DNA from 2 places in the Thermoanaerobacter brockii subsp. finnii Ako-1 genome. Region 2 is predicted to be linked to the other one. Evidence: riboswitches for the same ligand, from Rfam matches in the RefSeq annotation. Region 2 holds a riboswitch; the other holds the start of a gene.
What was found. Region 2 has a riboswitch for fluoride ahead of THEBR_RS03200 (DUF6062 family protein). Riboswitches for the same ligand answer to the same signal wherever they lie in the genome.

Region 1: linked by a shared signal. The riboswitch ahead of crcB (fluoride efflux transporter CrcB) and the one ahead of THEBR_RS03200 (DUF6062 family protein) in region 2 are both predicted to bind fluoride.

What each region holds. Positions count from the first base shown of each region.
Region 1 covers NC_014964.1:2,255,063-2,270,072, reverse strand. The annotation lists gene THEBR_RS11200 (peptidoglycan-binding domain-containing protein) at 1-1,769, shown strand, start outside; gene THEBR_RS11195 (prepilin peptidase) at 1,766-2,161, shown strand; gene THEBR_RS11190 (Rpn family recombination-promoting nuclease/putative transposase) at 2,227-3,030, shown strand; partial or broken gene ltrA (group II intron reverse transcriptase/maturase) at 3,479-4,891, shown strand; gene THEBR_RS11175 (SGNH/GDSL hydrolase family protein) at 5,198-5,923, shown strand; partial or broken gene THEBR_RS11945 (DUF1646 family protein) at 5,939-6,148, shown strand; gene tadA (tRNA adenosine(34) deaminase TadA) at 6,267-6,713, shown strand; tRNA gene THEBR_RS11165 (tRNA-Ser) at 6,718-6,808, shown strand; tRNA gene THEBR_RS11160 (tRNA-Ser) at 6,823-6,916, shown strand; RNA gene ffs (signal recognition particle sRNA large type) at 6,936-7,202, shown strand; gene THEBR_RS11155 (HD domain-containing phosphohydrolase) at 7,336-9,234, shown strand; gene dnaX (DNA polymerase III subunit gamma/tau) at 9,297-10,853, shown strand; gene THEBR_RS11145 (YbaB/EbfC family nucleoid-associated protein) at 10,920-11,255, shown strand; gene recR (recombination mediator RecR) at 11,265-11,864, shown strand; fluoride riboswitch at 11,913-11,972, shown strand; gene crcB (fluoride efflux transporter CrcB) at 12,034-12,438, shown strand; gene crcB (fluoride efflux transporter CrcB) at 12,435-12,818, shown strand; gene THEBR_RS11125 (HD-GYP domain-containing protein) at 12,873-14,045, shown strand; gene THEBR_RS11120 (DUF2508 family protein) at 14,095-14,367, shown strand; gene THEBR_RS11115 (pro-sigmaK processing inhibitor BofA family protein) at 14,423-14,695, shown strand; gene THEBR_RS11110 (DUF1657 domain-containing protein) at 14,776-15,010, shown strand, end outside.
Region 2 covers NC_014964.1:666,462-682,552, reverse strand. The annotation lists gene THEBR_RS03270 (ATP-binding protein) at 1-840, opposite strand, end outside; gene THEBR_RS03265 (ATP-binding protein) at 837-1,685, opposite strand; gene THEBR_RS03260 (NifB/NifX family molybdenum-iron cluster-binding protein) at 1,700-2,062, opposite strand; gene THEBR_RS03255 (DUF5320 domain-containing protein) at 2,257-2,616, opposite strand; gene THEBR_RS03250 (class I SAM-dependent methyltransferase) at 2,945-3,574, shown strand; gene THEBR_RS03245 (hypothetical protein) at 3,592-4,017, opposite strand; gene THEBR_RS12010 (hypothetical protein) at 4,045-4,194, opposite strand; gene THEBR_RS03235 (bis-aminopropyl spermidine synthase family protein) at 4,291-5,367, opposite strand; gene THEBR_RS03230 (LacI family DNA-binding transcriptional regulator) at 5,511-6,485, opposite strand; gene THEBR_RS03225 (carbohydrate kinase family protein) at 6,573-7,541, opposite strand; gene THEBR_RS03220 (glycoside hydrolase family 32 protein) at 7,608-9,083, opposite strand; gene THEBR_RS03215 (carbohydrate ABC transporter permease) at 9,103-9,930, opposite strand; gene THEBR_RS03210 (carbohydrate ABC transporter permease) at 9,930-10,814, opposite strand; gene THEBR_RS03205 (ABC transporter substrate-binding protein) at 10,895-12,220, opposite strand; gene THEBR_RS03200 (DUF6062 family protein) at 12,489-13,145, opposite strand; fluoride riboswitch at 13,198-13,257, opposite strand; gene THEBR_RS03195 (peptidoglycan D,D-transpeptidase FtsI family protein) at 13,423-15,084, shown strand; gene THEBR_RS03190 (ABC transporter substrate-binding protein) at 15,108-16,091, opposite strand, start outside.

The sequences.
Region 1 (15,010 bases), 760 kb from region 2:
ATTTTTCTTCCTCCAGTTTAAAATCTCAACTACCTAATTCTCCAAACTATATCGTATATTCTGCTGTTTCTGTCGGAGCAGACAGAATATATGCTAATGTAGGAAATTATTTTGTCACGATCAAAAAATCTGACTGGACAATAGATGGAGATGGAACAATACAATTAAATGCTCCAGCTACAGGAGAAGTTTCTATAGCACACGGTTTAGTTGCAACAGAAACTTCTGATGGAATATACGTATATTACCTTGCGAAAAATGGTATAGATTTGGCAATTACAAACGTAAATCCAATAGGCTATATGGAGCCAAATAAAAATTACACTGTGCAGGTCACAGTAAGTTTAGGTAATAGTTCAACAAGTATTCCTGCAACAGTAGCCTTATATGATGCAGGAAGTTTTAATTTCAATACAGTTATAACCGGAGACCCTGTAAGACTCAATACTGCAAATGCTGTAGCAAGTGCACAAATCACTTTAAGTCCCAACAGTTCTCAAACAGTCAATTTAAGCTTTACAGGGACAAGTTCAGATAGAAACTTAATAGCAGTAGTACAGCCCAATCCACCATCAAATCCAGACTCTTATTTGCAGTACTGGGATTATAATCAAACAAACAATACAAGGCAGTTTACTGCACCTGCAAAAAGGTTGGTGGATTTATATGTCACTAATCTTAATGCAGGAACTTCAAACATGGTAGGAGGGCACACCTACACAGGTTCAGTAGTAGTAGGACTCCAAAATGCTTCTTTTATATCAGGATATCCAGTTACGGGAACATTAAAGATATATGATGCAGCTAATCCATCTTCGCCATTCAAAACTCAAACAGTGTCATTTACAAGCAATACTACACAGACAGTCAGTTTTAACTACACAGGAAAATCGTCTGATATGATACTAGTAGCAGAAATATCATTAGCAAGTGCTGATAAATATTATGAGACTAACCTTTCCAATAATAAGATACAAACACTTGTTAAAGCGAACAATGGAGTGGATTTATATATTGCAAGCATAAATCCGGGAACTACCTATGTAGTCCCTGATGAAACCTACACAGGCTCTGTAACAGTGGGACTGCAGAAAAGCTATGCATTCCCTGTTAATGGTGTTGTAAAAGTTTATGACAAAGCTGATTCTTCTGTGTTTTTAACAAAATCTGTGCAGTTTAACAGTAACTCCACACAGACATTCAGCTTCAGCTATCCTGGAAAAAATACTGACATTACTCTGGTAGCTGAAATACAATTAACAGATACAAATAAATATGATTTAGACTTAAGCAACAACAAAAAGGAAGTTACAGTGCCTTATTCGTCAGAAATGGATAAGCTAAGAGGTACTGTAACAATATCAAAAACACCTCAATATGTGTTTACTAACAAGCACACGAGAGAAGACGGCTCTGTCTGCGATATGACTCTGAACATTTCATACACCTTTAACAAAAAAATCACCAGCATAAGAGCAGTACACGTGATAAACAGGTATCAAAATAAGGGTGTACTTTATGTAGAGCCTTATTCGGTTATAAAAAATATAGGTGACGTTACAGGAAGCGCAGTAATGAAGTTCCAGTATGATAAACCAGGAGATGAGAATTCAACACTGTATATTTACTTCACTGCTGAAGATGGAAAAACAGCCGAAGTACAGCTTAAAATCCCTGTAAATGGCTTTTATGCAGACTCAAAATTTAATCTTCCTGATCCACAGTGGAAAAAGTCAGAGCAAGATAACTGGACGGTGATTTTTAAATGAAAATACTAATCTTACTAATTCTATTTTTTGCAGCTGTAGAAGACATAAAAAAGATGGAGGTAGGATACATCTACCCTGCCTCCATCTTAATTCTTTCTTTTATAAATGTATTATTAAATCCTTATATAAATCTAAATTTTATGCTGCTTAATTCTCTTTTAATATTCATTGTTCTTTTTCTTTTCTGGCTTTTAGGAGGAATAGGCGGAGGGGACGTAAAAATTTTGACTGCTCTGGCTTTCTATGCAGGTTTTAAGATATGGGATATCCTTTTATTTTCTTCTTTAATTTTTCTCCTGTACTCCCTTGCTCTTCGTAAATTCAAAGCAAAGATACCTTTTATGCCTGCCGTTGTTGCTGGAACAATAATAAGTTTTTTTGTAAATTTTTAAAAAGACCTGTTTTACAGCTTTCAAAAATGCTATAATTACAGTAGAAGTAAAAGGAGGATTTTCATATGTCACAAGAATACGACATTACAGCTAAAAATATTTTTTCAAATCTTGCCGATGACATAGCATCATATTTTTTGGGTCTTAAATTTACAAAGCTTGATGAACTAAACATTGAATTTACCACGATTGAAAGCAGAGAAAGTGATATGGTATTTAAGTGTACTACTGAAAATAGAGATATAGCTCTACATATAGAATTTCAAACTTATAATGACAGCAAAATGCCTTATAGAATGCTAAGATACGCTACAGAAATAATGGAAAAGCATAATTTACTACCTTACCAAGTGGTAGTTTATTGCAGTAAAAATGAGTTAAAAATGGAAAATAATTTGAACTATCATTTAGGAGAAGAAAATTTGTTAAACTTTCGCTATAGAATAATAGATGTAGGGAAAATAAAATTTGAGGATATTGTTAAAACTAAATATTACGATTTATACACTTTTTTACCCGTGGCTGATAAAGATAAAAGACAAAAAGAAAAAGAAGCATATCTTAGAAAATGTGCTGAGGTAATAAGAGATATGCCAGTGGATAAAGCAAAGAAAAGTTATATAGTCACAACAGCCGAAATTCTGGCAGGAATAATCTATGATGAGGAAGTCATAGAGAAAATTTTTTCAGAGGTGATAGGTATGTCAATACTTGAGGAATCAAAGGTATATAAAAATATTTTAGAAAAGGGTAAAAAAGAAAAAAGTATAGAAATAGCCAGAGAACTTCTAAAAGAAGGAATGGATATTAATAAGATTGCCCAAATTACAAAGTTATCTGTAGAAGAAATAAAGAAGTTGTTAAATTAAAGAGCCACAAAAGGCTCTTTTTATTTATGTGCGCCCGGCATGGGCGATAACTAGGCGGTGAAAGTCCGCTGTGGGCTTGGTAGTGGGAACCACTAGCCAAGAGCAAGGGTGTCCATCGTGAGGTGGAATCTGAAGGAAGCTTAAGGCAAAATCTCGGTCTGATGAACAAGAACCAGATAAGAGGCTGAATTGGGATGGATGAGTTTGCGTAACAAAACGAAGTCCAACACTACCCGAATCCCATATAGTAAATCTGGCAGATATATGAGATGAAAGTTATCGTTCTTACCCGGGGAGGTCTCAAGGATAAGTCATGGGAGTAAAATCTGAAGTGACAACCCATGCAGTGATGTATGGCTGAACCTTGAGAAGTCAGCAGAGGTCATAGTACTTATCTAGACATGAATAGATAAGGAAGGACCGAACGTTAGGAGGTTTTGGAAATCTTATGGACTCGAAAGATATGCAAAGACTGCAGACAACTCAACAAAGAGGCTATCCGTTGGATAGAGAAATGGAATTTCAAAAGACAACGGAAGTGCATAGTATATCATCGGCGTCAAGAGATGGAAGAAACGAGGTACAAAGATATACCAGCAAGATGCTTGAAATGATAGTAGAACGAGGAAACATGAGAGCAGCATACAAGCGCGTTGTTGCAAATAAAGGAAGCCATGGAGTCGATGGGATGGAAGTAGATGAACTTCTACCGTATCTCAAAGAAAACTGGGCAACCATAAAACAACAACTGCTGGAGGGGAAATACAAACCACAACCAGTGCGAAGAGTAGAAATTTCCAAACCAGATGGAGGAGTAAGACTACTAGGAATACCTACAGCACTAGATAGGCTAATACAACAAGCAATAGCCCAAATACTAAATAGAGTCTACAACCATACATTTTCTGATAGCAGTTATGGATTTAGACCAGGACGCAGTGCAAAAGACGCAATAAAAGCCGCAGAAGCATATATAAATGAAGGATATACATGGGTTGTAGATATGGACTTAGAAAAGTTCTTTGACAGAGTAAACCACGACATAATAATGTCCAAACTAGAAAAGCGGATAGGAGACAAAAGGGTACTAAAGTTAATACGAAGATACTTAGAATCAGGAGTAATGATAAACGGAGTCAAAGTATCAACAGAAGAAGGGACACCCCAAGGAGGGCCATTAAGTCCCCTATTAGCAAACATAATGTTGGACGAACTAGACAAAGAACTTGAGAAACGAGGGCATAAATTCTGCCGATATGCAGATGACTGCAACATATATGTAAAAAGCAGGTCTGCAGGAAACAGAGTAATGAAGAGCATAAAGAAATTCATAGAAAGCAAATTAAACTAAAAGTCAACGAAGCAAAAAGTGCTGTAGATAGACCATGGAGAAGAAAATTTCTTGGATTTTCATTCTATACAAAAGAAAACGAAGTAAGAATAAGAATCCATGAAAAATCCATCAAAAGGTTTAAGGAAAAAGTAAGAGAAATAACCAATCGGAACAAGGGAATAAGCATGGAAAACAGAATAAAAAGACTAAATCAAATAACGACAGGATGGGTCAACTATTTTGGATTAGCAGACGCGAAAAAGCATAATGAAAACCCTTGACGAATGGATAAGGCGAAGACTAAGGGCATGTATATGGAAACAATGGAAGAAGATAAAAACGAAGCATGATAACCTAGTAAAACTAGGAGTAGAAGAACAAAAAGCCTGGGAATACGCCAATACAAGGAAAGGCTACTGGAGAATATCCAATAGCCCAATCCTAAATAAGACTCTTACAAATAAATACTTTGAAAGCATAGGTTATAAGAGTTTATCCCAAAGATATCTAATTGTACACAATTCCTAATGAACCGCCGTATACCGAACGGTACGTACGGTGGTGTGAGAGGACGCTGAATAAAATAATTATTCAGCTCCTACTCGATTTTTACTATAAAAAGCTCTAATTTAACTTAATTTTTTATTGTTTTTTAACGTGAAGGCTGAGTATTAATGTAAATTGATATTTTGGTAAAAATTTTTTCTATTTGTGTAAAAGATTATTAGTGGTATAATGATGATGAAATTTAGTTAAAAACTAATTTTTGCTTACAAGTAGGTTGATGCCCATTAATGTTTTGGTAAATAAAAAATTTATGGGGAAGTGATAAAAATGGCCGGCATGACATTGGAAAATTATTATGATATCGTTGTAGCAGGGGATTCTATTTCAAAGGGTGTAGTATATAGTAAGGAAAAAAGTAAATACGTTATATCAGACGTAAATTATGTAAATTTACTAAAGGACAACATAAAAGGAACAGTAAAAAATATTGCTAAGTTTGGAAATACTCTTTTAAAAGGTATTGACATTTTAAAGAGGTATTTGTTAAAAGATAAACCTGATATAGTTCTGATAGAATTTGGAGGAAATGACTGTGATTTCGATTGGGAAGAAATTGCGAAGAATCCTTATGATGAGCATAGCCCCAAAACAGATTTTTATATTTTTAAAGAAAAGCTCAAAGAATTGATAAAATCCTTAGAGGATGCAAACATAATTCCTGTGTTAATGACATTACCTCCTTTGGATGCTGACAGATATTTTAAATGGATAAGCAAAAACAGTGAAGAGATGGGCAAAAACATTTTAAAGTGGTTAGGCAGTGTTACTAAAATATATTGGTGGCAGGAAAAGTATAACTCAGCTATATTAAGTATAGCAGAAGAAACAAAGACAAGGCTTATTGATATAAGGAGCGCTTTTTTAGATTATCCCGATTTTAGGCAATTTATTTGCACTGATGGTATTCATCCTAATGAGAAGGGACATAAAATAATAGCACATAAGATATATGAATATCTGCAAAGAAATTATGCATATCTTTTAAAAGAGTGAGCATATAAAGATTAAGCCGAAATTTTTTCCTCAATGACGCCGGAACAGATAAGGGCTATTTTAATGGGAATGCTTATTAGTGGAGGAATGTTAATTCAAGGTAATATCCCAAACATCATTTCAGCGGGCAAATTAAAAATAAAAAGTACTGAAAGGGCACGAATTGCTGTTCCTCTAGGTGCAATACTTTTGATAGTGTATTATATTGTATTGTTTGTGATTTAAATAAGTCAAGGAGGAGCATACTTGACACTTAAATAATTCTCTGATAAAATACCTTTATGCAGAGGACAAATAAAAAGCAAAAATAAGAGTGTAGTTACTTTTGCTTGCGGTGGAGTATATGATTAATAAGTTTATGGAGGCAGCTCTTTTAGAGGCGAAAAAAAGTTACCAATTAGGTGAAGTACCTGTTGGAGCTGTCATTGTAAAAGAGGGACAAATAATTGGAAGAGGATTTAATCAAAAAGAGTCTACAAATGATGCTACAGCCCATGCAGAGATTATAGCGATAAAGGAAGCTTGTAAAACTCTTGGCAGTTGGAGACTTGATGACTGTAGCATGTATGTGACTTTAGAGCCTTGTCCCATGTGTGCGGGAGCTATTTTAGAAGCTCGCATAAAAAGAGTGTATATAGGGGCAGAAAGTGATAAATCTGGTGCTGCAGGTACAGTAGTTGATATTTTAAATAACAGCTATTTAGGAAGTAAAACAGAAGTGTATTTTGGAATAATGGAAGAAGAATGCAAAACTCTTTTAAAAGACTTCTTTGAAAATTTAAGGGAATAGGTGCGGAGAGATGGCTGAGTGGTCGAAAGCGCTCGCCTCGAAAGCGAGTGGGCGAATTTTTCGCCTCGTGAGTTCGAATCTCACTCTCTCCGCCATGAAAAATAAATGTGGAGAGATGACCGAGTGGACGAAGGTGCACGACTGGAAATCGTGTGTACCCTTTAAAAGGGGTACCGAGGGTTCGAATCCCTCTCTCTCCGCCATGAAAAAGGTAATTCTTGGCCGTACTAGATGGGGAGGTAGCGGTGCCCTATAACCTGCAACCCGCTATAGCAGGGTCGAATTCCCAGGCTGAGGCCTGACCATTGTAAGGTCTGGCATAAGTAAGTGGCGTTGATACTTGAGTCCTGCGCAACGGAAATTTGCGAACCCCGTCAGGTCCGGAAGGAAGCAGCGGTAAGCAAACACTTCCGTGTGCCGCAGGGGAGCTTGAGTGGAGCTAACTGCTTATGTAACGCTTATGGTGGCAGGTCGAAGCTGGGTGTACGGCCTTTTATTTTTGCTCTTTTACTGGAAAATATTTCTTATTATTTTTTATAACTTTTACTTAAAATTTGAAGGCTTTTAGCCGAAATAAATATAGGGAACTTATTCTTACAAAAGAAAAGAGATGGAGGATAGTATGTTTAAAGGATATTATAATACACGGATATTTTTTACTTTATTTGGAATTTCTGTAATTGTTTACTCATTGTCATTAGCTTATTTTTTGTCAGGGTTTGAAAATAGAGTTTTTATAGGGGGAATAATTTTATTAATTTCGCTGGGGTTATCGAGTTTTTTATCTAAAAAATTGTCTGAACCTATTGAAAAATTAAACGAAGCTGTTAAAAGGATTTCTCGGGGGGATTTTGATTATCAGTTAAATATTACTGATTCAAAAGAGCTTAGGGAACTTTCAGAGAATTTTAATTCCATGGCTAGAGACTTATCTCAAAGTTATAAAAAATTAAAAGAACAAACAGAAAGTTTAATACAACAAAATGAAGAATTACAGGAGTTTAACGCGGAATTAGAAGCTTCCTACGAGCAATTAGAGGCTTTGACTCATGAATTAGAAATTTCTGAAAGAAAGTATCGATTGTTAGTAGAAAATATTCGGGATATTTTGTGGGTGACTGATAAAAATTTTATTATTGAATTTGTCAATTCACGAGTTATAAGGTATTTAAATTATACTCCTCACGAATTGATAGGAAAAAGCATTTTTGAAATTGTAGATGAAGACAGCAGAGAAATCTTGAAAAACATGATGGAAGGTAAAATTAATTTTTCAGAAATCAATTTTAAAAACAAAGAAGGCTTATTGGTTATAACAGAAACCCATGTTAAAAGGCTAAAAATTGATGAAAAAGTGGTAGGCATTCAAGGCATTTCTCGAGATATTACAGAAATGTATTATGTAAAAAAACAGATAGCTGAAAAGAATAATGAAATATTGGCTATTAGTGATGTAGGAAGGCTACTTACATCGGGAAGTGACATAAAAGAGGTATTGAATAACATAGTAGAAAAAGTTGCTGAATTGTTAAATTCACCTTTGTGCACTATAAGAGAATATAATCCGTATTTTCATAAGTTTGTTTTACTTGTAAAAGGGGGAGAATTAAAAGATTATCCTGTCTATGAAGAAATTAAATTATCAGAAGAGGACATAAATGAATTAGTAAATCAAAAAGAAATAAAAATAAAAGATGTAGAAGAGTTTTCTCATAGTGAAAAAATAACACCTATTTTTGCAGCTAAAGATGTTTATTCAGTTGTGATAGTGCCTTTAATTTTTAGAAATGAAACTAAGGGAATTTTAACAGTTTGGACTGCAGCAAATACGGTCAAAAATATGAGTTTATTGAGATCTATTGCCAGCGCAGTGTCTGTGGCAATTGAAAATTCCAAACTGTATGACGAGATTAAAAAAGTCTATATAAAGACTATAGAAGCTTTAGCTTATGCAATGGAAGCAAAGGATTTATATACGAAAGGACATTCTATGAGAGTATCTCAATATGCTGTTTTAATAGGGGAATATATGGGCTTTTCAAGGGAAAAAATAGAACAATTAAGGATTGCAGGGATATTACATGATATAGGAAAGATAGGTATATCTGATACTATTCTTCTAAAGAAAGGCAAACTCTCGGAAGAAGAGTATAACGTTATAAAAAGTCATCCAGAGATATCAAGAAAAATTTTAATGCCTATAGATCTGCCGAAAGAAATATTAGAAGCTATTTCCAAACACCATGAACGATATGATGGGAAAGGCTATCCTTATGGTTTAAAAGGCGAAGAAATCCCTATAGAAGCAGCAATTCTTGGTGTGGCTGATGCCTTTGATGCAATGACTTCTGATAGAGCTTATAGAAAAGGAATGACTATTGAAGAAGCAGTAAATGAAATTTTAAGACATAAAGGTACTCAATTTCATCCTGAAATAGTAGATGTATTTATCTCAATTTACATGAATGCGAGGCAAAAGCTAGAGGAAGTAAAAAATCAGATATTTGAAAGTGTTTCTTAAAATTTTAGATGTAGAAATATATCTTTTTTTTTGTTACAATTGAAAATAACGAGGTGTTAAACATGTATCAGTCTTTGTATAGAAAGTATAGGCCAAGAAGTTTTAAAGAAGTGGTGGGGCAAGAACATATTGTAAGAACTTTAAAAAACCAAATAAAGTTAAAAAAGATAGGACATGCTTATCTCTTTACAGGTACAAGAGGAACAGGAAAAACCAGTGTAGCTAAGATTTTTGCAAAAGCAGTTAATTGTTTAAATAATAAAGATGGAGAGCCTTGTAATTCTTGTGAGATTTGTCAAGCTATAAATAACAACACTACGATGGATGTTTTAGAGATTGATGCTGCGTCTAATAACAGTGTAAATGATGTAAGAGAATTGAGAGAGTCTGTAATTTACGCTCCTTCTCAAGCTAAGTACAAAGTATATATAATTGATGAAGTGCATATGCTTTCTACAGGGGCTTTTAATGCTCTTTTAAAAACGTTGGAAGAACCTCCTCCTCATGTGATTTTTATTCTTGCTACTACTGAACCGGACAAATTGCCTGATACTATTTTATCAAGGTGTCAAAGGTTTGACTTTAAAAGAATACCTACGCGGTTAATTGCTCAAAATCTTGATAGAATTTGCAATGACAGTGGAATAAAAATCGAAGAAAAGGGACTTAAAACTATTGCCATCTATGGAAATGGTTCTATGAGAGATGCGATAAGTCTACTAGAACAATGTGCTTCTTACAAAGAAGGCCTTATAACCTATGAAGATGTATGCGAAATGTTGGGTGTAGCTAATGATGAAATGTTATTTTCTCTTTTAGATTACATGAATGCTAAAGATGTAGCAGCTTCATTGAAACAATTAGATAAAATTTTGTCTTATGGAATAGACGTGGGGAATTTTTTAAAGTCCTTAACTTATATTTTGAGAGATATGGTGCTTTACAAAACAGGAGGAGAAGAATTAAAAGAAATTTTGTATAGCGATGTAGAAACTGTAAAAGAAAGAGTGCAAAACTTTGGTACAGCTTTTTTGACTAACGCTTTAGAAAAATTTATAAATCTACAAAAAGAAGTTAGATATGCTATATCTCCGTTAACCCTTTTAGAAGTGACTATTTTGAGGTTGATAAAGCCGGAAATTTCTTACGATATGATGAGTTTGTTAGCAAGAGTAGAACAAATAGAAGACAAATTAGAAAAAGGACAATTTTTTTTGAGGGAAGAAAAAGAAGAGAAAAATAAAAAAATAAATTCGCCAGAAGAAGGAAAAGAAGAAAACGTGGCATCGCAAATAGTACAGCAAGAGGATATAGATCTAGAAAAGGTGTGGGCTGAAGTAAAAGAAATGATAAAAAAAGAAAGAATAGCTTTGTATGCCTTTATAGAAAAAGGGATTCCTTATTTAAAAAAAGGAACAATTGTGGTAGAATATCCTGAAGAGTATGCTTTATTAAAGGAGGAATTGAGCAAAGCGGAAAACAAAAGTTTTATTGAAGGAATATTAAAAGAACTAGTTGGGAAGGCAATTCCTTTGAAGTTTGAATTAAGAAAAAATGAAGAGGAATTACTTGTACAGCAAGTTAAGGAGTTTTTTGGTGAAGATATAGAGATAATATAATTTTCACAAATAATTCAAAAAAGCATATAAATATTTTTAGAATAAAATTTAGGAGGTTATAGTGTTATGGCAAAAGGCGGATTTCCGGGCGGGTTTAATATAAATAACATGATTAAACAAGCCCAACAGATGCAAGAAGAAATAAAGAAAATGCAAGAAGAGCTAATGCAAAAGACTGTAGAAGCTACTGCTGGTGGTGGGATGGTAAAAGCAGTTGCTAATGGCAGAAAAGAACTTGTAAGTATTGAAATAAATCCTGATGTTGTAGATAAAGATGATGTAGAAACGTTAGAAGACCTTGTATTAGCTGCGGTTAATCAAGCGTTAAGGAATGCAGAAGAAATGATTGCTTCTGAAATGGCAAAGATAACCGGAGGATTAAACATTCCTGGACTGTTTTGAGGTGAAAAAATGAACTATTATTCTACTTCTATAGCGAAGCTTATAGAAGAACTGTCAAAGTTGCCCGGTATAGGTCCTAAAACAGCACAAAGGCTTGCTTTTTTCATAATAAATATGCCTTTGGAAGAGGTAAAAAGCTTGTCTCAAGCGATTATTGATGCAAAAGAAAAGATAAAGTATTGTAGAATTTGTTATAACATAACTGACACAGAGGTTTGTAACATATGTAGTGATAAAGAAAGAGATCATTCTCTTATATGTGTTGTTTCTCATCCTATGGATGTTGTTGCAATGGAGAAAATACGAGAGTATAAAGGAGTGTATCATGTACTTCATGGTGTTATTTCTCCTATAGAGGGCGTTGGCCCTGAAGATATAAAAATTAAAGAACTTTTAGACAGAGTAAAAAATGGAAATGTAAAAGAAGTCATACTTGCTACAAATCCTGACATAGAAGGAGAAGCGACAGCAATGTACATTGCTAAGCTATTAAAACCGTTAGGAATAAAAGTCACAAGGATTGCTCATGGGGTGCCGGTAGGTGGTGACTTGGAATACACCGATGTTGTAACTCTTTCAAGGGCTCTTGAAGGTAGAAGGGAATTGTAAAAGGTATTGCATTTTCATTTGTAGTTTATTATAATAAATTTGTGATAAATACCATAAGGTGATGGAGCTCGCCATAAATGCGGAAACGCTGATGGCTCCTATTAGGAGGATATAAGGCCTAATAGGGGCCTTTTTATTGCCCCAAAATGTAAACGGAAAGGAGATTTTCATGGAATACATCTATATAGGGATTGGAGGATTTTTTGGAGCAGTACTGAGATATTTAATAACAATTTACTTTACAAAAATGTATCACACTGTATTTCCCTTTGAAACTTTTATAATAAACATTTTAGGTTCCTTTTTGTTAAGTTTTATTGCTAATTTTGCTATGGATGAGTACAAGGTAAATACTAATTTGAGGTTAGCGATAACAACAGGATTTATTGGAGCTTTTACAACATTTTCCACGTTTAGTATGGAAACAATAAATTTATTAAAAGCAGGGAAAGATTATATTGCTCTAAGTTATATGATTTTATCGATAATGGGAGGCCTTTTGATGTCTTATTTAGGATTTGAATTTGCTGACAAAATTTTTGACTTATTAAAGAAACGGGAGGAAGAACAGTGAAAAATATACTGTATGTGGGGATTGGAGGAATTTTTGGAGCAATATTGAGATATGAAATGTCGCGGCATATAAAGGAAAACCGAGAGATAATTATTCCCATCGAAACTTTTATTATAAATGTATTAGGTGCGTTTTTATTAAATTTCTTATCAAGTCCTAAAATAAATGTAAATTTAAGCTATGATGTTAAACTTTTTCTGACAACGGGATTTCTAGGTGCTTTTACAACATATTCAACTTTTTCACATGAGACAGTATACTTAATCAAGGATAAAAAATATTTTCATGCTTTTATATACATGTCATTGACAATTATATTTGGACTAATAGGGGGAATATTGGGATATTATGTCGGATTTTATATAGGAAATTTAATTTAGTTAGTGTATAATATATATTAGTTGAAAATAAATATCAGTTAGGAGGAATAAAATGTGAATTTGAATTATAATAATCTGCTGTCTGCTTTATCTTTGGCCCTTGACGTGCAAGAGTATAAGAACATGGGACATGCAAGAAGAGTGGCTTATATTTCTTTAAGGATTTCAGAGATGTTAAATTTAAATGAAGAAGATACAAAAAAAGTGTACTATTCTGCTTTGTTACATGATATAGGACAAGGAGATGTATACGAAGATTTTAACAAAGACGAATGGTGGAAACACAGTGAAAGAGGAAGTGAGATTGTAAAGAAGTTGCCTTTTGGAGAAAATTTTTCGGATATTATAAGATATCATCATGAAAATTACGATGGAAGCGGACATTTTAAACTAAATGGGGACTCTATTCCTTTAGGAGCTCAAATTGTTTTTATATCTGATCAATTTGATATACGGTACACCTCATCGGTTGGGAAAGAAAGTGAGTATAATATTCGGAATAATATCAAAGAAGGTATAAAAAGTGGTACTGGCAAGATGTTTAATCCCGTGGTTGCAAATGCATTACTTGACCTTACAAGACAAGAAAAATTTTGGCTTGATTATAAATTTTTTGATATAAAAAGTTTATTAAAAAGGATTGAACCTAAAGACACAATTATCATAGGAATTAAGGAATTAGAGGATATAGCAGAAGCTTTCGCACAGATTATCGATAATAGAAGCCGTTTTACCTATAACCATTCTAAAGGTATTTCAAAGTTAGCTTATGAAATGGCTAAGGTGATAGGATATGATGAAGAAACTTCTCGAAAAATAAAAATTGCGGGATTGCTTCATGACCTTGGAAAGCTAGCCATACCTAATTCTATTCTTGACAAACCGGACAAGCTTACTGAAGAGGAGTTTATGGTTATAAAATCTCATACCTATTATACTAAAGAAATACTCAAAGAAATAGGAAGAATAGATGATATAGCAGAATGGGCCGCAAATCATCACGAGAAATTAGATGGAAGCGGGTATCCTGAGGGATTAAAAGGTGACGAAATTGGAGAGATTGATAGACATGTGGCGGTTTGTGACATGTATCAAGCATTGACAGAAGACAGGCCTTATAGAAAGGGACTTGAACCGAAGCAGGCGATAGACATTATTGCAAAATCGGTGAAAGATAATAAAGTAAGCGGAGAGTCTTTAGAAATTTTAAAAGAAGTGGTACTTTGATGTATACTCAACCGTATTTTAGGAAATAATACGGTTGAGGAGGTATATTATGGGAATGCTTTTCGATTATTTAAAAGAGATTGCGGTAACAAAAAATATATATGACTACAATAGTGAGAACTATCAATTGGTAAATGAAGTGAGACAAACGATAAAAGAATTGAAAGATGCAGAAATTTATTTTCAAAATGTAACAGACCCTGACTTAGTAGATTATGCTATATATCGGTTAGAGAGTTTAAAGAGAAAGTACATATATTTATTGAAAAAAGCAAAAGAAGAGGGAATAAATTTTGATAATTTTTCGTCTCTCCTATCATAATTTGTCCTCCCCCTAAGTATAAATATAACAGTATAAACTCTTAGGGGGTTTTTATATGAACATAAGCATTGAATACAATATAATTATCGCTTATTTAATAGGCTTATTTCTCCTCTACTTTTTAGGTTGGTTATTAATTGTGCCAAGAAAATTTTTGTTAAGAATTATAATAAATGGAATTATTGGTGGATTGATTTTATTTATTATCAATTTATTAGGAAAATCCATCGGCTTATATATAGCTATAAATCCTTTTACTGCTCTTGTTGCGGGTTTTTTAGGCATCCCTGGGATTATTCTTTTGATAATTCTTCAGTATATTGTTTGAAGTTTCAACAAAAATAAACAGTTTAAAAATCCTCCTTTTTGAAATAATAATTATGTAAAACAAATAAAAGGAGGATTTTTATGACTGTCAAGAGCGATATGGAAAAGGCTATTGCAGCAGCGCAAGCTGCCCTTGGAACTTATGCGCAGTTTGCAAGCTCTACAGACGACCCTGCTGCAAAACAAATGTTTCAACAGATGCAACAAGACATGCAGAGACATGTTACTATGCTCACTAATAGGTTAAATTATATAAATACCCACAACAAACTCAATCAACAGTCTCAAGCTACTCAACAAGCAACTCAGCAGAATC
Region 2 (16,091 bases):
AATCCTAAGCCACATTTTATAAATTTGCTGGTAAGCAGTACTGTCAGGATAATCACTTAAGCTTTGTAAATTTTTTAAAGCTTTTACAACTGTTTCATCAAAATCTATTTTCCCAACAACCACAATGTTGTTTTCCTCACAATATTTTTCTATTTGTTGTGATACTTCTTTATTTAAATCCCATTTATTGACACACACTACGGAAGGAACTTTAAAACTTTCTATCGCTGACAATACTCTCTTCATGTCAGCAAAACCAGAAAGTGTAGGTTCTGTAACAATTAATACCAAATCAACACCCGTAGCAGCAGCAAGGACAGGACATCCTATTCCTGGAGTGCCATCAATTATCAAATACTCATCGTTGTCGTCACTTACTTCCTTCGCCTTCTTTCTCACCTCTGTCACCAATTTCCCTGAACCATCTGCTCCAGGAAAAAGCTCAGCATATACTACTTTTTCTCCCGACTTTGTCTTGGCATATACTACATGGCCTGTTTTTTCCTCTATCAATTTAATCGCTTCAACAGGGCATTTATACATGCAAAGGCCACAACCTTCACAATAATAAGGATTTACCTCAAAATTTGAAATAGCGTCAAACCTACAAAGTTCTTCGCAAAGTCCACATTCAATACATTTGTCTTTGTCAATTACTGCTGTCTCTTTGCCGTAAAAGTCTCGTTTTTCTATTATTTCTCCTTGCAAAACTATATTTAGGTTAGGAGCTTCTACGTCACAATCCGCCATAATCTTATTTTTGACAATGGTGCTCAAAGTAGTGGCAACTGTGGTCTTCCCTGTACCACCTTTCCCGCTTAAAATTGCTAACTGCTTCATTTTTTTATCAACCCCAATGCATCAGTCGTCAACTTCTCAAATATTCCTTTTACCTCTTCATTAACCTCAATCAACAATTTACCTTTTGAATAGGCCTCTGCAAACTCTTTTTTAAAAGGAATCTTCGCTAAAACTTTTATGCCTTCTTTTTCGCAGTATTCCTCGATAATATTGTCTCCTTCCCCAGCTTTATTAATGACAGCGGCCATAGGAATGCCCATCTGTTTTACAAGCTGTACAGCTAAATCAAAGTCGTGCAAACCATAAGGGGTAGGTTCTGTAACCAGAATGCACAAATCACTTCCTTCAATAGAATGTATAACTGGGCAGGAAGTCCCTGGCGGGCTATCCACTATTACAGGTTTATCTACATTCTCAATCAATTTATTAATCTCTTTTAAAATAGGCACTCCAGTCGCTTCTCCATAATTTAATTTTCCGTCTATAAAATCTACGCTTTGGGCTTTGCCCTTCCTTATCGTTCCAATAGGTTTGTATTTTTCTACTATGGCATCATAAGGACACATCTCAAAACAAGCTCCGCAGGAATGACATAAGTGGTCAAAGACGAGAATTTTTTTGATTAATTTTGTCAAAGCTCCAAATCTACACGCTTTTACACACTCACCACATAATGTGCATTTGTCGGAGTTTATTTCAGGTATTATGACTTCAACCGTTTTTTCATCTTCTATTTGAGGATTTAAAAATAAATAGCCGTTAGGCTCTTCTACATCGCAATCAACATACAGGCTATTATTAAAAGTTTTGGCAAGGTTAACAGAAACAGTTGTTTTTCCTGTCCCACCTTTACCACTCAATACAGAAATCTTGACTCTTCTCATCTTCAATGCTCCTTTTAATGATGGTGATGTCCTTGATTTGTCGCTTCTGTTATCTTTTCAAGGCTTCCATTTTTAAAAAGCTCTATGTTTGTTTTTACATCTCCTTCTATTGCTTTATAAACTGGAATTTCTGCTGCTTTAAATACTTCCATAGCATTTGGTCCTACATTGCTTGAGATGAGAATTTGCACCCCTTCATCTATAAGAGTCTGTGCCGCTTTAGTGCCCGCACCACTGCTTTGGGCTACTGCAGCGTTGTCAATAACTTTATAATCCATCGTCTCACTATCAACTATAATAAAATATTGAGCTCGTCCAAATCTTGAATCCACCTTAGCTTCAAGAGTTTTTCCTTCTGAGGAAATAGCTATTTTCATATTGCATCCTCCATTTCATTATTGACATATGTTACTTACATTTATTAATATATTATTATTTTTGTCATATGTCAATAAATTTATTAAACAAAAAGCGCACTTAATCTGTTTTACTATAACACTTTAGCCAAATTATATCAAATTAAAGCATAAAAATAAGCAGCCACTTGCGTGACTGCGACTTTTAAAACTAATTATTCCTCTTTTTTATCGTCTTTTTTCTCTAATTGGTCCAATCTTTCTTTTATATATTTTAATTGGTCTTCCAAATATTTTGCTTCAGCACTTAAAACATCTTTTTCATTTATATTGTAGCCAGGATATTGAGGATACCCATAACCATACCATCCTCTTGCCCAACCAGGAAGTCCTGTTAAATAGTACATATGTCTAAATCCTCTTCCTCTGCCGAACCAACCGAAGCCTCTGCCAAATCCCCAGTATGCTCCTCCGGGATTTAAATAACCAGGTACATTATATCCTGAACAATATCCTAAGCCTCTTCCTGTTCTTGGGCCTAATCCCATTGGACCTGTTCCATCTCCTCTTGGCATATCAATCCCTCCTCTTTTATTTTGGTCATATGACCATTACCTAGTTATATAATATCACTGTTATGGACTTATGTCAATAATATTTTACCCAAAAAAAGCTTTTTATTGTTGAATTTTTAAAACCTGATTTAATTCTTCACGTATTTTCATTATATTTCTGTTATATGATATAATGAAATCAATGGAAGGTTTACTATAAAAATTTAGACTATTTCGAAAAAAACTGAGATAATCTATAATAAATTTACCAGAGGATGAACTGATAAATAAGATTGATTTAAAAAAGCATATCCAGGAAGAAAATAATAAAAAGAAGGGGGCTTAAAATATGCCTAAAATATCTGCTTTTGAAAAACATTTTGACAGATATGAAGAATGGTTTGAAAAAAATGAATACGCCTATCAATCGGAATTAGACGCAGTGAAACTACTCATGCCGAAATTTGTAAAGGGATTAGAAATAGGAATTGGCACAGGAAGATTCGCGGTACCTCTCAATATAAAAAATGGAGTTGAACCTTCTTCAGAAATGAGAAAAATAGCTTTAGAACGGGGTCTTAATGTGGTAGATGGAGTAGCAGAAAATCTTCCGTTTGAAGACAACTCTTTTGACCTTGTTTTAATGGTGACGACTGTATGTTTTGTAGACGATGTGCTAAAATCTTTCAAAGAATGTTTTAGAGTGCTTAAAAATAACGGTACAATTTTAATAGGTTTTGTAGATAGAGAGAGCACAATTGGCAAAATATATCAAGCAAATAAAGAAAAAAGTCTATTTTACAAAGAAGCAACGTTTTATTCTACAAGTGAAATAGTTGAATTGCTTTACGAAGCAGGATTTAAAAATTTCAATTTCTCACAAACCATTTTTAAAAAACTTGATGAAATAAAAGAAAAAGAACCTGTAAGATATGGCTTTGGCAAAGGCTCCTTCATAGTAATAAGCGCTAAAAAATGATATTTGAACTACACTTTTTAAAGCAAAGCTTTTATTACGTTGTCTAAAAAATCCCCTTCTTTGGGTTGCGTATCCTCTTTTGATTCTATTTTTTCTATCAATGTACCTGATAAAACAATTTGCACATTTTGATTTCTATCCACAATTATTGAGATAGGTTCCAAAGCTCCACTAAGTATACCTAAAATAACCATTATCTGTGAAGGGGTTAAGACTCCCTTCTTTTTTTCATCTCCTCCTTTTCCACCTGTATTATCTTTTTCACCATTTTCCCCATTCCCTTTATCACCATTCCCTCCATCTACATCAGGATGTTCTCCACCTTCTTCATCTTTATCCTCCTCCTTATTTTCTTTTTGACCATTCTCTTCGCTATTTTCCCTTAATCCTAGCTTTAATAGCAAATCTTTCAATTGGGATTCTAAATTATCCGATGAAAACATGTATTTTCTCCCCCTATAACTTTTATGTCATCTTATTGGCAGTGGAAAAATTATTATCGCTGGCTCTTCAGGTTTTGCATAACCCAAACCGAAATAGAGAATCAACGAAAGTACAATTACAAGCAAATAAGCATTTAATCCTTCTTTTTCTTCTTTCATAGCGATCACTCTTTTCATATAAAATTTTATATACTCATTTTTATATATGATTTTATAGTTTGTCTTGTGCTTGTACTGAATAATAAATATAGGCCTCCACATTAGTATGGAAGCCTATGCTTTGTCTCCTCTGTATATTAAAGCTTCTTCGTCTACGTATAATTCACAAGGTTTATATTCATTTTCAATTCCTTTTGAATCTTTTAAGGTCTCTATACGATACATAGAAGACCGGTACCAATTAAGTTTTGGCTCTACTTGCACAAATTCATATTGTTTACCTACTGTATTTAAAAGATAGTCCCAATTTACATAATGATTAAAGTTATGGATAATATCTGTCACTACCACTTTAAATTTACTTGCTAAAATTTGCTGGAAAACATTCCACTTTTCCAATGAGGCCTCTATTAACGTCAGTCCAAAATACCCCGCACACCCTTCTTTGGAAAGAGCAGAAATCCCTCTTCCTATGCAAATTTCCAAAGCTTCTATAGTCTCTGGCGGGTCAGTAATAAAAGTATCAAAATACCCTACATATTCCTCTGGTAGTTTGTCTCTAAAATCGTATTTCATGGCTTTTATAGGCAGATTATATTTATTTGCCACCTCATTGATGTATTCCACTAGTCTATCGTCTATTTCCATCACAACAATTTCCGTTGGCATACCTGAAAGTCCTGCTGCTATACTTACAAGGTCATCATCACCTAAAACTAAAAGCTTTTTCCCCTCTAAATCTCCTCTTTCAGCCAGGAGAGCTATTCTGCCCACCACTGTTTGTGTCGTAACAAAACCTTGGTCATAATCGCTAATAGCTTTTGGGCGATTTACTGTCACTTGGTCAAATTTTTTGATCAAGTCTTCTAATTTAGAAAAGTTTATCCCTCGTCCTTCACACGCGTGACAAGTATATGTTCTTTTTGGAGCTATTTTAAGACTCCCAAGATATTCTAAACCTTTAGAATTAAATTTTATATCTCCATTTTTCTCAACTTTCAACAAATTTCTTTGACGTAGTAACTCAATTATTTCTGCTACAACTGAAAAAGGTTTTTGAGATAAGGATATAATCTCCCAAAAATGCGGAGTTGCTGCAGCAGCTGACAATATTTTTTCCACATCCTTAGAGGAAGTCATAACCCCTGTTTTTTGGTAGATTTGGTGCGCTATATCTTGTAGACTTTCCATCTTCTCACCCCCATAATAGTATTTCTACAAGCTTTTTACACCTTCAAAATACCATACAGGGGTATATTCCATTTAAGCCAATATTTAGGCCAGCACATAAAATTATACATTTAATTGAATAAAAAAGTCAAGAGAGGTCAAAATTACGTAGTCTCCCTCTCTATCAGAGTTATAGGCAAAATATTTTCTTTTTCCACCTTTTCACCATCTATTTGGCGTAATATCAGTTCAATAGCTTTTCTTGCTATTTCTTTAATTGGTTGTCTTACGGTTGTTAAAGATGGAACTACCAAATTAGCGACATTTATATCATCATAACCTACAATTTTCAAATCTTGAGGTATTTTTTTATTTAACTCTTTAGCCACACTTATTACAGAAGCAGCGATTAAATCGCCACTGGCAAATATACCGTCAATGTCTGGATGTTCTTTAAAAAGGCCTCTTACTATTTTTTTATATTCTTCTATCTCAAACCTGTTTAACTTTGTTTCTACAACAAAATACTCAACATTCTCTTGTGTTGCTACCTCTTTGAACGCTTTATAACGATTATTTGCCGGTGTATTCAAAATCAATGGGCCGCTTATGTGAGCAATTTTTTTACATCCCTTTTGTATTAAAAGTTTTGTAGCCAAAATTCCACCTTTATAATTGTCTGAAGCTACATAAGGTATATTGGAATAATATCTATCAATTGCCACAATAGGAAGTTTCACATTTAAATATTGCTCTGCTTCTAAGGTATGACTGCCAATAATTATACCATCAACTTGATGCCTTTTCAGCATATCTATATACTCTTTTTCCTTGCTACTATCTTGCCCAGAATTGCACAACAAAATTTTATAACCTTCTTGATAAGCATAATATTCTATATAACCGGTCAATTCTGCAAAAAAAGGGTGCGCTACATTGGGAATTAATAAACCTATTAAATAGGATTTTTTTCTGTATAAGGACCTTGCTAACTCGTTAGGCTGGTAATTTAACTCTTTCATCGCCTCATAAACTTTTTTTCTCGTTACCTCGCTTATATAGCCTCTGTTATTTAAAACCCTCGATACAGTCGTAACTGTAACTCCTGCTTTTTTCGCTACGTCTTTTATAGTTGGCATGTCTATCACCTTCTATTACTACTTTTTGTCTCCTCTTCTATTATACCTTTATCGTAATTACAATTAAAGTCTTCATAATGGCATATTTTACAACGATTTTACACCATGTACTAGTAAATATTTTACCTCTTCTAATGTTGGCATTGCAGGAATTGCTCCTCTTTTAGTTGTGCATAGTCCACCGGTAGCATTAGCAAAGTCAATAATTTTTTCGAGTTCTTGAGTTTTTAATTTATCTAGGGGATAATCTATTTTTGATATATTATAAAGAACTCCTCCTAAAAAAGCATCTCCAGCTCCTGTTGTATCTACCACATTTACACGATATGCAGGTATATGTCCTGTGCCCGATGTATGTCTATAATAGCAACCTTTTGCTCCTAAAGTTACTAAAACTAGTTTTATCCCCATATCAAATAATGTTTTACTGCCATATTCCAAGTTTGATTCTCCCGTCAGAAATTGTAGTTCGTCTTCAGATAATTTCACTATATCTGCATATTGTAATCCCAAAACCATTTCTTTTTTCGCAACAGTTTCATTTTCCCATAAAGGTGGTCTCCAATTTGGGTCATATGAAATAATTTTTTTATTTTGTTTTGCATATTCAATAGCTTTTAATGTGGCACTTCTCGAAGGTTCATCTGTCATAGATAAAGACCCAAAATGAAATATTTTTCCTTTTTCTATTAAATCCAGTTCAATATCCTCTTCTTCCAACATTGTGTCAGCTCCCGGATTTCGATAAAAAGTAAAGCTTCTGTCTCCTTTGTCATCAAGATGTACAAAAGCAAGAGTTGTATTTGCTTTTGTAGTAAATTTTAAACCATCTGTGTTAATTTGATTATTTTCAAGCACTTTTTTTAAAAAATATCCAAATTGGTCATCACCTACTTTACCTATAAAAGCACCTTTTCCTCCTAATTTTGTAACAGCAGTTAACACATTTGCAGGTGCTCCCCCAGGATTCATTTCAAATAGTGTATTTCCATTATCAGAAAACCCTGCAGGAGTAAAATCAATCAGCAACTCACCTAAAGCTATAACATCACACATTATAATCACCCCACACAGAATTTATTTTACACTGTGGTAACGCTCACTTTAAATTTATCAATAAATTTAATCTACAACAATATCCCATTTATTTAAATAATTAATTTTGCATTCCCCTTTGGAATATACAGATATATTTACCGAATCTTTGCTAGGATATATCCTTCCACTCATTACTTTTTCCCCATCATTAATAAATATCTCAACCGAACTTACATCTACAAATACTCTGAGTTTAAGTTTATTATTTTTTAAAGCTACATTTATTTTCCTTTCTCCTTTAGGTCCTATACCTGATTCATTGCGGTCAAATATAAATAATGATTCATCTCTTTTATATGATAAAATAGTTTCTTCATTGTCTCCTTTTCTTATTTTTAAACCAAATTCCTCTGCTTTACCCCCCTCAAACTCAACTTCAAGTTCATAACAGTCACCATATGTGTCTAAGTTTTTTTCTCCATCTATCTTCAAGTTTATAAGCTTATAATGATTTTTTCTGTAGTTTTCTATTTCTTTAATCGGCCTAAAATATAATTTACTATTAACCATTAAAATTTCCCTTGGTAATGTCATGGCTCCAGCCCAATTATGGCCTCTTTCCTGTGTTGGCATAACTTCCCCCCACATATCCATCCATGCAACCATAAGCCTTCTTCCCAATTTATCACTAGTAGTTTGTGGAGCATAAAAGTCAAATCCATAGTCAATCTGTTGATAACCATCAATATCAAACTTAAATATCCCTTTGTTTATGTCTAAATCTCCAATAAAATATATAGATGAGTGAGTACTATTAAAATCATTCCCTCTAGTCTTTATATGTTCTGTAGATACCATCAGTACATACTTACCTTGTAATTCAAATAAATCAGGACATTCCCAATTGTAACCTGTGTTTTCATTCCCTCTCGCAAGTATATTTACAAAATCCCAATCTTTTAAATTTGTTGATTTATACAATAATACCTGCCCGTGTCCCTTCCCATCATTTGAACCTAACATCATGTAATAATATTGTCCGTTTTTAAAAACTTTAGGGTCTCTAAAATCCTTTTTACTTGCTTCTTCTGGAATTTGCTTTTCTCCAATTACAGGATTTTTACTATATTTTACGAAATTAATACCATCTTTCGAGTAAGCCAAATTTTGAACCTGCTTATAATTTTTACTCTTATCAGGTCCTGTATATATGTGTCCAGTATACAGCAAACATAACATATCGTCTTTTTCAATGGCACTACCTGAAAAACACCCATCTTTGTCAAAATCATCTCCCGGCACTAACGCTATTGGAAGATAAGTCCATTTAACCAAATCCTTACTAATCGCATGCCCCCAATGCATCGGCCCCCAAACTGCATCATAAGGGTTGTGCTGATAAAACAAATGGTAATTATCCTTGTAATATATAAATCCATTAGGGTCATTAATCCAACCATATTCACCCATTAGATGGTATTTCAATCTATATTGTAAATTTAATCTACTCTTATTTGCTTGAATATACTTATTTGCATCATTTATATTTCTCAATTCCAATTCTACTACCTCCAGACCTTTATTTTATTGAACCCTTTAAAACGCCTTCTATAATCTGCTTTTGCATTAGTAAATATACAATTATTACAGGAATTGTAGCTAACATAAGAGCTGCCATAGCAGGCCCATATTCAATCGTGTAAGTTCCATAAAAATAGAAAACAGATAGCGGTAAAGTTCTCTGCTCTGGTGCCATAAGTACTAAATATGGCAATAGAAAGTCATTCCATATCCATAATATATCCAATATAGCTATTGTTGTTGTTACTGGCTTTAAAAGCGGAAAAACAATTTTAAAGAAAGTCTGAAGCTGGCTGCATCCATCAATAGTAGCAGCCTCTTCTAATTCCAATGGTATACTCTTTATAAAACCGTGATACATAAATACAGCCAAAGATGCACCAAAACCTACATACATATAAATCAATGCCCATTTGCTATTCATCATCCCGATAGAACCATATATTTTTACAAGGGGTATCATTATCCCTTGGAAAGGAATAATCATAGACGCCACCATAAAAAAGAACATAAACTGATTGAACTTCCACTTTTTTCTTACAAAAATATAAGCAGTCATTGATGACAGCAATGTAATCAAAAATACACTAAAAGCAGTTATAATCAAAGAATTCAAAAAAGCATGCATATAATTCATTTTTGTAAAAGCATCAATGTAATTGCTTAAATTCAGCACCGACGGAAGCTTGAGTGGGTTTTCTAGTATTTCCTTTCTCTCTTTAAAGGAATTAATTAAAACTATAAAAAATGGAAATATATAAAGTACCAAAAAAATACTTAAAGCAAAAAATTTTATTCCATTAAGTAGGCGATTATTCTTTTCCATCAATTTTCCACCTCCAGCTTTTTGCTAAAATACACTTGAAGCAACGTCACAGCCGCTACCACAAAAAAGAGAAAAAACGCCTCTGCTTGACCAATACCATACTGTTGACTTAAAAAAGCAGTGTTATATATATGAAGTGATATGAGCTCGGTGCTTTTGTAAGGCCCTCCATTTGTCAAAGCCAAGTTTATGTCGTAAACCATAAACCCTCGTTGTAAAGTCAAAAAAACACTTATAGTAAAAGAAGGCGCCATTAACGGAAGTATTACATTTTTTAATCTTTGATAAAAATTTGCACCGTCTATACTTGCCGCCTCTAACAAATCTCTCGGTATATTCATAAAACCCGAAATATATATTACCATCATATAACCAGTATACTGCCAAACTGTCACAATAACCAAAGCCCAAAAAGCTTTGTCAGGATCTGATAGCCAAGAACCTGAGAAAATTGGTATATTATATGATTTTCCCAAATATACTAAAATGTTTGAAAAAATAAATTGCCATATAAAACCTAACAATATTCCGCCTATCAAATTTGGAGTAAAAAACCCTGCTCTAAAGAAATTTTGACCTTTTACGCCACTCGTTAACATATAAGCCAAGAAAAAAGCTATGACATTAATTAATATTACTGTGAAAAATACATATTTTAATGTCAATAAAAAAGATGTCCAAAACACTTTATCATTAAACGCTTGTAAATAATTTGAAAAACCTACAAAAGCATGCGTAGCAGAAATACCATTCCAATCAGTAAAAGTTAAATATATTCCATATAAAAACGGTAATATTATTACTGTGAGAAAAGCAAAGGTAGTAGGTCCTGCAAATATCAAGTACGTTTTGAGTTTAGCCAATAAAGTTTTCTCTTGATTCACATTCATATCCTCCTTCACTTTTATATTGAATAACGGATAGACAATAACATTCTATCCGTTATTCAATCAAACCTTACATATTATTGAACATTTTTCCAATAATTTTCTATTTCATCAATCAAGCCTTTTCTGTCAATTTTGCCTGCCAAATACTTTTGCATTGAAGCTCCTAACTTTGACCAGTGGTCTGGTGGCAATATAGTATTAAACTCTAATTTTAATGTATTACTTTCCTTCATATATTGTCCTATAGATTTAGCCAAAGGATCTTGTGGCTCTAATGTTATATTTTTAAAAGCAGGTATAACATTGGCTTTGTTCACAAGAGCATCCTGTCCTGTCTGGCTGTAAACTAACCAATTCAAAAATTTCTTAGCGGCATCCTGTTGAACAGCATTGTTCTGTGTCTTATCTATTCCTATAAACTTCGATGGGCCTACAGCTATCTGTGAATTGCCATAATCCCCAGGATTATTGCTTATGGGCACAGGTATAAAGCCGTATTGTTCATTTGCAGTATCAAATTCTTTTATCTGTGGCCATGCCCAATTTCCCATAAACCAAAATCCAACTTCACCTTTACCAATAAGCTCTGGTCCTCTATCATAAGTCGGAGATAATGGATCATTTTTATCTATGTTGTACTTTTTCATCATGTCAAAAGTATCCATTAAACCATTAAACACTTTGTTATTTGCCAAATCAACTTTTCCAGCTTTTAAGTCTGATAAAAATTGAGCTACTTGTGCAGGATCTTTCGATTGAGCAGCATACGCTATTGTCAGAAAGTGTGCGCCTAAAGACCAATCCATTGGAGAAATTTCTAAAGCTTTGACACCAATTGCTTCTACTTTTTTAAATGCTTCTTCCAAAGCATCTCTCGTCCTTATAGAACTCGGATCAAAGTTTCCACCATAAGCTTTATCTAATACAGCTTTGTTGTAAATGAGCCCATACCCTTCAACTGCAAATGGGAATGCTATAACCTTCCCATCTACTCTGGCTACACTTAAAGTCCAATCGATCGCATCCTCAACCCATTTTTCTCCGCTTAGATCTAAAAATTTATCTTTGAATTTTGCTATATCACCCGGATCCAGCATCGCCATTGTCGGTGCATTACCAGATGCATACATAGCGGTAACCTTTTCAAAAGGTGACTGACCAGCCGCTGCAGGAATAACTTCTACAGTAATATTTGGATTTTCTTTTGTAAAAACTTTAGCTGCCTCTTCTAATTGAGCCTGAATTTCCCCCTTAGAATTTAGCAAAGTAATTTTTACAGTCTTTGTTGCCGTGACAGTACTATTACTTTCTCCATTATTGCTGCCTTTTGTATCACAGCCTGCCATGAGCGAAAAAACCAATGCAAACGTCAACATAATGGATAAAATTTTTCTTTTCATGACAATCCCCTTTCTTTGAAATCTTTTTAACTTACTTTTATTATACTTGATTAATTTTTATATGTCAACCGTTTGACATAAATTTTTTGATAAAATGTCAACCGTTTATAATACGGTTGACATTTTTGAAACTTATTAATATTATAATATCTTGCTATTTTATTAATTTGTTCAACTAATCGTTCTACCTTTTCTTTTTGGGAAAATTCAAATCGTAACTTAAAAACATTAGAGCCAGATTTAACTATCAGTAATTTCAAAAGAAATCCTAATCATAATAACCACCTCTCAATAATTTCAATGCTCTTTCAATCGAATCCTTGGAGTCATACCATGGTTCATCATGAAATCTATAATCAAATTTTGTTATAAACCATTCAAGGTCATTTATATTCTTTTCAATTGCCGCTTTATTTATTTTAAATATTTTCTCAATTTGTGGTGTAACATCCTTTTTAGCTTCCATAAACATATTTAGGTGATGAAAACACAATTTAGACAGCCCTTCACTATGCTTTTCAACAAATTCTTTATCAGCATGTAAAATATCTATCAATATATGCATCTGGTATTTATCTCTTTCACTTAAATAATCACAAACAAGGCATTTGTTTTTTGTTTCTTTTTTCCTTTTTTTCTTTAAAGATTTTCCTTTCTCCGTAATTTGCTGTAATTTATAAGTGACGTTCTCTTTTAATGCAATTGCCAAACCCAATTTATCATATGAATTATTCAATAATTCCAAATGATAATGGCAGAAATTTGTCTCTCTTATTTTGACATACATTTCAGGGTCTTTTAAAACCTCATCTTCAAACAAATGCTCACAATAGGCTTTTTCTTCGTCTTTTATAACCTTGCATATTGGACAACCTCCCTTATATTTTTCAAAAACCTCATACAATGGAATAAATTCTAACTTCATGCAGATTCTCATCCTCTCTTTTTTGTCAAATAAACAAAAATGGCTTCTACGAAAGCGCGTAGAAGCCATTAGCCTTCACGGCAATAAGGTGAGCTTCATCACCGTTATTTAATTTTATCTCTTATTTATAATTATATATTTTTTATAAGAAAAATACAAGTGAAGCCTCCACCCAAGCAAAAACATTTCTATACTTTTATTTAATTAAATTGCAAAATATCTATGGTATAATTATATTGGATAAACAAAATCTTTATAAAAAGGGGTTAGAATAAAATTGACATCATATGTAAAAAAACGAACATTTACCATATTTATCTTTTTTACTATTATGATTTTCGCCCTTATCGTAAGGCTTATATGGATACAGGGTATAAACTCTGAAAAACTTGCCATGGCAGTCGAAAGGCAAAGTACTGCTGATATCATATTAAAGCCTCAACGGGGCAATATTTATGATGTAAACGGGAATATCCTTGCCTGTAATGTTCCAGCAGGAGATGTATTTGCGGCTCCTAAATTTATAAAAAATCCAGAAAAAGCTTCAGAAGAACTCTATAAATACTTAAATATGGACAAAGACTCGCTTTATAAAATTCTTTCAAATAAAAACTCAGAGTGGGCTGTACTTGGCAGGTCCATTCCTCTTGAAAATATAAATAAAATAAAAAGTCTTAACATACCAGGCATATATGTAGAAGATACTTTTATGAGAAATTATCCCAACGACAAAATGCTATCACAAGTATTAGGTTTTGCAGGAATTGATGGTAATGGTTTGTATGGCCTTGAATACTCTTTAGATAAATACTTGGGTGGTGTACCTGGCCGTGAAATCTCTCTTGTAGATAGAGAAGGTAGAAAAGTAGGAGTTCCAAAGTTTTACAAAGAACCTACAAACGGTGATAATATTGTCCTCACAATTGATTCTGTAATACAAAGTTATACAGAAAAAGCTATAAAAAAAGCATATGAAAAATATAAACCAGAAGATGGCATAACAGCAATAGTTATGAATCCAAAAACTGGTGAAATACTTGCCATGGCTAATTTGCCCGATTTTGACCCAAATAATTGGCAAAATGTGCCTTCAAAGGAATACTGGTCAAACCCGGCAGTGTCAAGTACTTACGAACCCGCTTCAGTATTTAAAGTAATAACCGCTTCTGCAGCATTAGAATCAGCTGTAGTTACACCAGACGAAAAATTCTACGACCCTGGATATTATATAGTCTCTGGTAAAAAAATTAGAAGTTGGAAAGCTTTGGGAGATATAACTTTTTCGCAAGCTATTGAAAAATCAAGTAATACAGTTTTTGTCCAAGTAGTAGAACGATTAGGTGTCGATGCCTTTTATAAATACATACAAGCTTTTGGTTTTGGTACTCCAACAGGAATTGAGCTTCCTGGAGAAGCCAGTGGAATGATCTTGCCAAAGTCAAAGATATATCCTGTCGACCTCGCTACTATGTCTTTTGGTCAAGGAATCGCTGTAACTCCAATCCAAATGATTACAGCTTTTTCAGCCGTGATAAACGGTGGAAACCTCATGGTTCCACATATTGTAAAATATATCGAAAACGGCGATAAAAAAATTAAAGAATATAAGCCTCAAATAGTTAGACAAGTTATCTCTAAAAAAACATCCGATACAATGAGACATATACTTGAAAAAACAGTAACAGAGGGTACCGGCCAAGCAGCAAAAGTACCTGGCTATACAGTAGGTGGAAAAACAGGTACAACGGAAAATTATGCTCCAGGGAAATACGTAGCATCATTTGCTGGATTTGCACCAGTTGAAAACCCAAAAATTGCAGTATTAGTTCTTGTTAAAAATCCAACACAAAATGGTCATATGGGAGGAGAAGTAGCCGCGCCAATAGCACAAGAAATATTAAGAGATACTCTTAGGTATTATGACACAGTAAAAAAGTAAAAAAATAATAATACCCGTTATTTTTAGTGCACCAACTGACTTACACTGTTTTTTATTTCCTCTGTTATATCAAAGGCATTTTTGTTATTTCCTATTCCTTCTTTTATTTTTGCTATCACTGTGTTGTTTATTTTTCTCCATCCGTCAAATTGTGGGATGATATTTGTATAATTAGTAGCTAATTCAATTCTTTTCATTTTGTCATCTTCAGTAACTTTATCTTTTTTAACTGGTACATAACCTAACTCAATCACCTTTTGTTGGTCTTCTGTAAGAAACTTTATAAATTTATACTCCATCTCAAGCTTTTTTTCATCTTTTTCCTTCTTTATGCCATAGGCATATATTTTAGGTGATAATGTCAATGGTATGCCACTTTCCCCTTCGGGGTACATCGCTACATCAAACTCAAACAACTTTCCTTTTGACTGTAAATTTTTAAGCTGTGCTATTTTATAACTTTCTTCTACTAATACTGCAGTGTTTTTAGTAGTAATAAAGTCTTGCCACAACTTTTCCCTCTCTCCCTCAAGTGAAACAGGATTGACCACCTTATATTTATTAAATAAATCCAAAACTTTTTGCACTCCTGAAACTGCTTGAGGGCCAAAAAAAGAATACTTTTCTTTGTCAAAAGCTCTCGCACCATCTAAAAGTAAAAACCCCCATAAATTATAATTATCAGGTGCAAGAGAAATGCCTAATCCATAAAAGTATTTTTTATCCTTTTTACCTTCAGTATAAGTCAATTTTATCATACTATCCACAAATTCTTCGTAATTCCACTCGCCGTTTTCAGGAAGTTTAATTTCTTTTTCATCAAACATATCCACATTTAAAAAAAGCACATTAGTATACATTCCTAAAGGCATTCCATAAATATTGCCTTTATAACTTATAGCATCAATAACGCCTTCCTTGTATTGCTTCTTAAACTCTTCATCTACATATTTATTGATAGGACTTAAATAATCCTTTGAAATAAAATAAAAATCTGCCCCAACAGG